Regions from separate parts of the Pseudomonas iranensis genome, predicted to be linked through region 1. Evidence: riboswitches for the same ligand, from Rfam matches in the RefSeq annotation. Region 1 holds a riboswitch; the other holds the start of a gene.
What was found. Region 1 has a riboswitch for cobalamin ahead of cobW (cobalamin biosynthesis protein CobW). Riboswitches for the same ligand answer to the same signal wherever they lie in the genome.

Region 1 (3,569 bases):
GAAGCTCTGCAGCAACGTCAGCAGCAGGGCGGCCAGCAGGCCGGTGAAGCCTGCGGTTTGCGCGATACGCTTGATCATGTTGAAAGGCCTCAGTGGCACGGGAACGCGGCGCTGTGGCGGGTATCGTGGGCGGCGTTGTGCACCGCTTCGATGTGCGAGAAACCGGCGAACCAGACCAGGCTGGCACCGAGGATCGAGGCGAAGAGGGCGGCGGCGACGCGTTGGCCGAGTGTGGTGCTGCTGGAGATGTGGTCAGTGTGGCTGACGGTGTTGCTGATGATCGACATAGCGCTTCCCTCTGAAATGTCAGCGGGTAAACAGAGCGCATGAAAATCCCTGCGAGCAGGGCACGCAGGGATTTCGAACAGCGCCCGCCCACCGCGGGTTTGTTTGTGGTCAGCGGCGCTTGCGCGCGCTGGGTGTTGCGGGCCGGTCTCCGGGCTTGCGAGGGGCTGGCACAAGGCCGACCTGCAAGCATCACCTTCCCATGCCGGGGCACAGTGGATCTGACGCTTCGCTCGCTTACCGTTGCGGGGGCAGCACCGGACTGACATGGCTTTGAGTAAAGCACATGATTCACCGGTTTCCCGTTTCACCCTGTGAAGGGCACCCGTAACAAGGTGGGCAGGAAAACATGGGTTTGGGTTTTTAGTCAATTTCCGGGAAGTTTTCAGTGCTGCGGTGGGGGATTTTTCTGATGTTTTTGTGTGTATATCCGTCGCCGGTGGATCAAGATCAAGATCAAGAGCAGGCGAGCTGACACTCGGCTTATTGAGTGGTGAAAAGCGTGGGTGTTCGGCTTTTAATTTGTGTTGTTGCTGCCCCTCACCCCAGCCCTCTCCCGAGGGAGAGGGAGCCGATTTGCGGGCTTTTCAGAATCTGCATTCGACTCGATATCGCAAGTCGGCGTATTTCGCCTAAACACCTCGGTCAGTCCCCTCTCCCTCGGGGAGAGGGCTAGGGTGAGGGGCTCTAGATCTGGCTTTTGCTTTGGCTTTGATCTTTTGCCCCTTCAGCAGGCTGCGCCCGGATCGGTCCCGTAACGAAGGTACCCCGAGCCCCAGCGAGCGGGCCGTACGCCGGGGCAAAGCCTTTTGGTTTCTTTTTGCTGTGCCGGCACTCCGGCGTTTGAAAAAGGGACTCGCTGTAAGAGCGAAACCATAGGAAGCCGTTACCGCAGCAACGGATATACCCCCAGTTTCAGACTCACCGACCCATTGACCCACGACGGACCCATGCGTAGCCTTGCGCTTTCGAGGTTCTTCGGCACTCGCCGAAGCTAAGAAGGGAACGCGGTCAAAGCCGCGGCTGCCCCCGCAACTGTGAACGGTGATGTTCGTTGCCACGCCACTGCCAGCTCAACCGATGAGCCAGCGGGAAGGCGCAATGAACGCCAGGCCCAGCGCCTGAACGCCGTCAGCCAGGAGACCTGCCTCGTCACAGATTCTCACTACAACCGGGCGGGGTGATCCGGTGGCGAATGCTTCCGGCGTGCATGCGCGCTGCCGGTTCTCGTCCCGTATGCCCGCCGCTTGCCAAAGGGCATACCGATGAAAACACTGGCCAAACTCCCCGTCACTATCGTCACCGGTTTCCTCGGTTCGGGCAAAACCACGCTGCTGCGGCACATGCTCGACAACGCTCAGGGCCGGCGCATCGCGGTGATTGTCAACGAGTTTGGCGAGCTCGGTATCGACGGTGAAATCCTCAAGCAATGCACCATCGGCTGCACCGAAGAAGAGGCCAGCGGCCGCGTATATGAGCTGGCCAACGGCTGCCTGTGCTGCACGGTGCAGGAAGAATTCTTTCCGGTGATGCGCGAGCTGGTCGCCCGTCGCGGCGATCTTGATCACATTCTCATCGAAACCTCTGGCCTGGCCTTGCCCAAGCCGTTGGTGCAAGCCTTCCAGTGGCCGGAAATTCGCAGTGCCTGCACTGTCGATGCGGTGATCACCGTGGTCGACAGCCCGGCCGTCGCTGCTGGCACCTTCGCAGCGTTCCCGGATCAGGTCGATGCCCAGCGCAAACTCGATCCGAACCTTGATCACGAGTCGCCGCTGCACGAATTGTTCGCCGATCAACTGGCCAGTGCTGACCTGGTCATCCTCAACAAAGCCGACCAGACCAGCGCGGAAGATCTGGCTCGGGTGCGCGCTGAAGTCGCCGAAGAGCTGCCGCCAGCGGTAAAAATCATCGAAGCCAGCAACGGCCGCCTGCCGCTCGACGTGTTGATCGGCCTCGGTGCCGGCTCTGAGGAGCACATCGACAGCCGTCACAGTCACCACGATCACCACCATGACGGTGATGACGACGATCACGATCACGACGCCTTCGATTCGATCTCAATCGAACTGCCGCAAGCCGATGAAAGCCTGCTGCTCGACGCGCTGACGCAACTGGTGGTGCAACACGGCATTCTGCGCGTGAAAGGCTTCGCGGCGATTCCGCACAAGCCGATGCGCCTGTTGATCCAGGGTGTGGGCACGCGTTTCGACAAGCATTTCGACCGTCAGTGGGGCGCCGAAGAAGCGCGCGTCACGCGTCTGGTGCTGATCGGCCAGGAACTCGATGCCGCACAACTCGAAGCGCAATTGCGCGCTGCGCTCAGCGTTTAAACCATGCACCTGCTCAGGACCCAGCCCGGCGGATTCGTCTCGGACGACAACATTGCCGATCTCGGACAAACCCCCGCCGAGCTGGTGATCCTGTGCAGCGGCGATTCCAGCCTGGCGCTGCTCGCCGAGGCTGCGCAGCAATTGCCCGATGACTACCCGAGCCTGCGTCTGGCCAACCCGATGCAGGTGCAGAATCATGCTTCGGTCGATCTGTACGTCGACGAAGTGCTGCGCCACGCCAAAGTCATTCTGATCTCGCTGCATGGCGGCATTGCCTATTGGCGCTACGGCGTCGAGCGGCTGGTCGAGTTGTCCGAACGCGGCGTGCAACTGATTCTGGTGCCTGGCGATGACCGCCCGGACCCCGAGCTCAGTGACTTGAGCACGGTCAGCGCCGAAGTACGCGATAGACTCTGGCAATTTCTGCGTCAGGGCGGCATGGGCAATGCGCTGGATTTTTTCCGCTGCTTGGGCAACCAATGGTTTGCCCGGGATTATTCGTGGGGCGAGCCGCAAACCCTGCCGCGCACGGCGATTTATCACCCACAGAAAAACAGCGCTGCGCTGAGCGACTGGCAAGCCGAATGGCTGCATGGTCAACCGGTGGCGGCGCTGTTGTTTTATCGCTCGCATTTGCAGGCGGCGAACACGGCGTTCATCGATGTGTTCTGTCAGCGTTTGCAGGCAGCCGGGCTCAATCCGCTGCCGATCGCGGTGGCCAGTCTGAAAGAACCCGGTTGTCTGTCGGTGGTCGAGGACTGGCTGGATGAAGTCGAGGCGGGGGTGATTCTCAACACCACCGGTTTTGCCCAGTCCAGCCCCGAAGCGCCGCATCTGCGCCCGTTTCGCCGCAACATCCCAGTGATTCAAGCCATCTGCGCTCAGGACAACGAACCCGGCTGGCGCGACAGCGAACAGGGTCTCGGGCCGCGCGATCTGGCGATGCACATTGCT
Region 2 (3,569 bases), 890 kb from region 1:
CAGCAGATCGAGACTGGCGCCATAGGTGAAGGCAAAGGCTTCATCACGGGCGACGGCGATGCGCACACCTTTTAATAGAGGCTCGGCGGCGATGACCTCAGGCGCGGCGAATTCAACGGCTGGTGGCAGCGCAACTTGGCAACTGCTGGCCAGCGCATCGGCAGCCGCGTCGAGACGCAGATCCAGATCATTCAATTCGCTGGCCTGGACCAGACCGAGGTGGCGGCTCGGCAATTCGATGCCGGTCTCGCGGGACAGCGCACCGTACCAGCGCAAACCTTCGGTGAGGCTGCCTTCGAGCAATTGCGCATGGCGCAAGGTGCCGACGCGGTTGGCCAGCACGCCAGCGAACGGCAAGTCCGGCTGATACTTCGCCAGGCCCAGCGCCAAGGCGCCAAAGGTCTGCGCCATGGCGGTGCCGTCGATCACGCCGAGCACCGGCACACCGAAGTGGCGCGCCAGATCAGCGCTGGATGGCGTGCCGTCGAACAGGCCCATCACGCCTTCAATCAGAATCAGATCAGCCTCGGCGGCGGCTTCCCACAACAGGCGGCGACTTTCCTGCTCGCCGACCATCCACATGTCCAGTTGATACACCGGCGCACCGCTGGCGCGCTCGAGGATCATCGGGTCGAGAAAGTCCGGACCGCATTTGAATACGCGCACCTTGCGCCCCTGATTGCGATGCAAACGGGCGAGTGCAGCGGTGACGGTGGTCTTGCCCTGACCGGAGGCCGGCGCGGCGATCAACACCGCCGGGCAGTGACGTGGTTGCTTCAAAGTTCGACGCCTTTCTGCGCTTTGATCCCGGCCTGGAAGGCGTGCTTGAGCATGCCCATCTCGGTGACCGTGTCGCCCATCTCGATCATTTCCGGCTTGGCGCCGCGACCGGTGACCACCACGTGCTGCATCGGCGGACGCGCCTGCAAATCGCTGAGCACCTGATCGAGATCGAGGTAGCCGTGCTTGAGGGCGATGTTCAATTCGTCGAGCACCACCAGACCGATCGAAGGGTCGCGCAACAATTCGCGCGAGACTTCCCAAGCGGCGGTCGCCGCGGCGATGTCGCGCTGACGATCCTGGGTTTCCCAAGTGAAGCCTTCGCCCATGACGTGGAAACGCACCTGCTCGGGGAAGCGGCGGAAAAACAATTCTTCGCCGGTGCTGTTGCGGCCCTTGATGAACTGCACCACGCCGCATTGCATGCCGTGGCCCATGGCGCGGGCGAGCATGCCGAACGCCGAACTGCTTTTGCCTTTGCCATTGCCGGTCAGCACCAGCACCAGGCCACATTCGTCGGGCGAGTTGGCGATGCGTTCGTCAATCACGGCTTTCTTGCGCTGCATGCGCGCCAGATGGCGCTCGTCACGCTCGGGGGAATCAGTCATGGGGAGCTCTCCGTTGAGGCTGGATAACGGCGGGCAGGCACAAGAATAGACGGCAAAAAGCCTGGCATCGCCCACCGTGATGCCGCTGAGATGGATCAGGCCGGTCTCCGGGCTCATGAGCGGCGTTTCGCCTGACTGCGCGCCTTCCCGCTTCTTTCGAGGCAGTGGCTCAAGGCGCAGTTTTCACTCATTTACCGTTGCGGGGGCAGCGCCGGGATCGTCGTGGCTTCGCTTGAAGACCACCCTCACCGGCTTCCCTGTTTCACTCTGTCGACGCGGGGCCACAGAGCACCTGAAACAAGCGGCGAAGGTTAGAGGGTTGGGGGTGGAGCGTCAATTGAAGAGGCGCTTTGCGCGCGAATAACTGCCGCTGATCAATTGTGCAGCGGCAATCTTGTGCCAGACTGTGACAGGTGATATCAAAGAGCCATGCTTTTTTCCAAAAAGCCCACTACAACAATAAGGATGACGACGATGCAAGGCATGATCATCAGCAACCCGCGCCTGGAATTCCTGCGCCCGCTGCTGGAACGCTGGTTTGACTGTATCGATCGCTACAACACCGTTCGCGGCGACAACGACACGCCGTACTGGCACGACGAAAAAGCCAATCTCGGCCTGCTCGCGGCAGCGGCGTGGATGGCTGAAATGGTCACGCTGAACGACACCGCCACGCGCAAACAGAACGAAGAAGGCGAACGCAATGCCCGCGCAGATCTGCTGATTGCCGGCGCCGAAGACCGCGCGTTCATCCAGGCCACGCAACGCTGGCCACGGGTCAACAACCTTAACCTGACCCAGGCCCTGCTCGACATCACCGCTGATGCCAAGCGCATCAGCTACGCCAGCGATCTCAAGCTCGGCTGCCTCTTCATCGCTCCGCAAAAAGCCCAGCACAGCGCCAGCCCCGAAGAACTGCAGGACATGGTCGACGACCTGCAAAAGGAACACACCTGCGCAGTGGCCTGGTATTTCCCCTACGCCTATCGCAAATTGCACAGCGACACGGGCAACTATCATCCGGGCATCGCCGTGCTGTTCAAGGAAGCCCGCGGTTGAGCAGTTGAACCATCGGGCCTGCGCCCTCCTCTATGTTTAGGAATGCATTCATAGGGAAGATCAGCAATGCGCAAGGCCCCACTCGCTCTCATCATCGCCGTCGCAGGCGGGCTCGCCGCCTGCGGTGAAACCTCCAGCCTGCAAGTCTCCGACGGCACCGGTCCGTCACCGAAACTGCCCGAACCGAACAAGACGCTGATCCCGACAGTCAACATCGCCCCGGCGGTGGGCTGGCCGGAAGGTGCGAAACCGACCGCTGCGGCCGGCACTCAGGTCGCAGCGTTTGCCGAAGGCCTCGATCACCCGCGCTGGCTCTATGTGCTGCCCAACGGCGATGTGCTGGTGGCGGAAACCAACGCGCCGCCCAAGCCCGATGACAGCAAAGGCATTCGTGGCTGGGTGATGAAGAAAGTCATGGGCAAGGCCGGTGCCGGCGTGCCCAGCCCGAACCGCATCACCCTGTTGCGTGATGCCGACCACGATGGCGTCGCAGAAACCCGCACGGTATTTCTGCAGAACCTCAACTCGCCGTTTGGCATGACGCTGGTTGGCAATGATTTGTACGTTGCCGACACCGACCGCCTGCTGCGCTTCAACTACGAGCCGGGCGCCACCGAGATCAAGACCCAACCGATCAAAGTCGTCGACTTGCCTGGCGGCACGCTGAATCACCACTGGACCAAGAACGTCATCGCCAGCAAGGACGGCAACAAGCTCTACGTCACCGTCGGCTCGAACAGTAACGTCGGCGAAAACGGTCTGGATCAGGAAGAAGGCCGCGCGGCGATCTGGGAAGTCGATCGCGCGACCGGCAATCATCGGATCTTTGCTTCGGGCATTCGCAACCCCAACGGCCTCGCCTGGGAACCTACCAGCGGCGCATTGTGGACAGCAGTCAACGAGCGTGACGAAATCGGCAGCGACCTGGTGCCGGACTACATCACGTCAGTCAAGGACGGCGGCTTCTATGGCTGGCCGTTCAGCTACTATGGCCAGCACGTCGATGTGCGAGTCAAACCGCAGAATCCGGATCTGGTGGCCAAGGCCATCGCTCCGGATTACGCGGTCGGTCCGCACACCGCTTCGCTGGGCCTGACCTTCGCCGAGGGCAACCGCTTGCCG

Region 2: linked by a shared signal. The riboswitch ahead of cobO (cob(I)yrinic acid a,c-diamide adenosyltransferase) and the one ahead of cobW (cobalamin biosynthesis protein CobW) in region 1 are both predicted to bind cobalamin.

Annotation. Positions count from the first base shown of each region.
Region 1 is NZ_CP077092.1:2,890,794-2,894,362, forward strand. Features, by position in the region: gene HU724_RS12950 (CbtA family protein) at 1-78, opposite strand, end outside; gene HU724_RS12955 (CbtB domain-containing protein) at 90-287, opposite strand; cobalamin riboswitch at 411-629, opposite strand; cobalamin riboswitch at 1,240-1,451, shown strand; gene cobW (cobalamin biosynthesis protein CobW) at 1,551-2,615, shown strand; gene cobN (cobaltochelatase subunit CobN) at 2,619-3,569, shown strand, end outside.
Region 2 is NZ_CP077092.1:1,996,749-2,000,317, reverse strand. Features, by position in the region: gene HU724_RS08895 (cobyrinic acid a,c-diamide synthase CobB) at 1-780, opposite strand, end outside; gene cobO (cob(I)yrinic acid a,c-diamide adenosyltransferase) at 777-1,388, opposite strand; cobalamin riboswitch at 1,470-1,699, opposite strand; gene HU724_RS08885 (hypothetical protein) at 1,863-2,447, shown strand; gene HU724_RS08880 (PQQ-dependent sugar dehydrogenase) at 2,514-3,569, shown strand, end outside.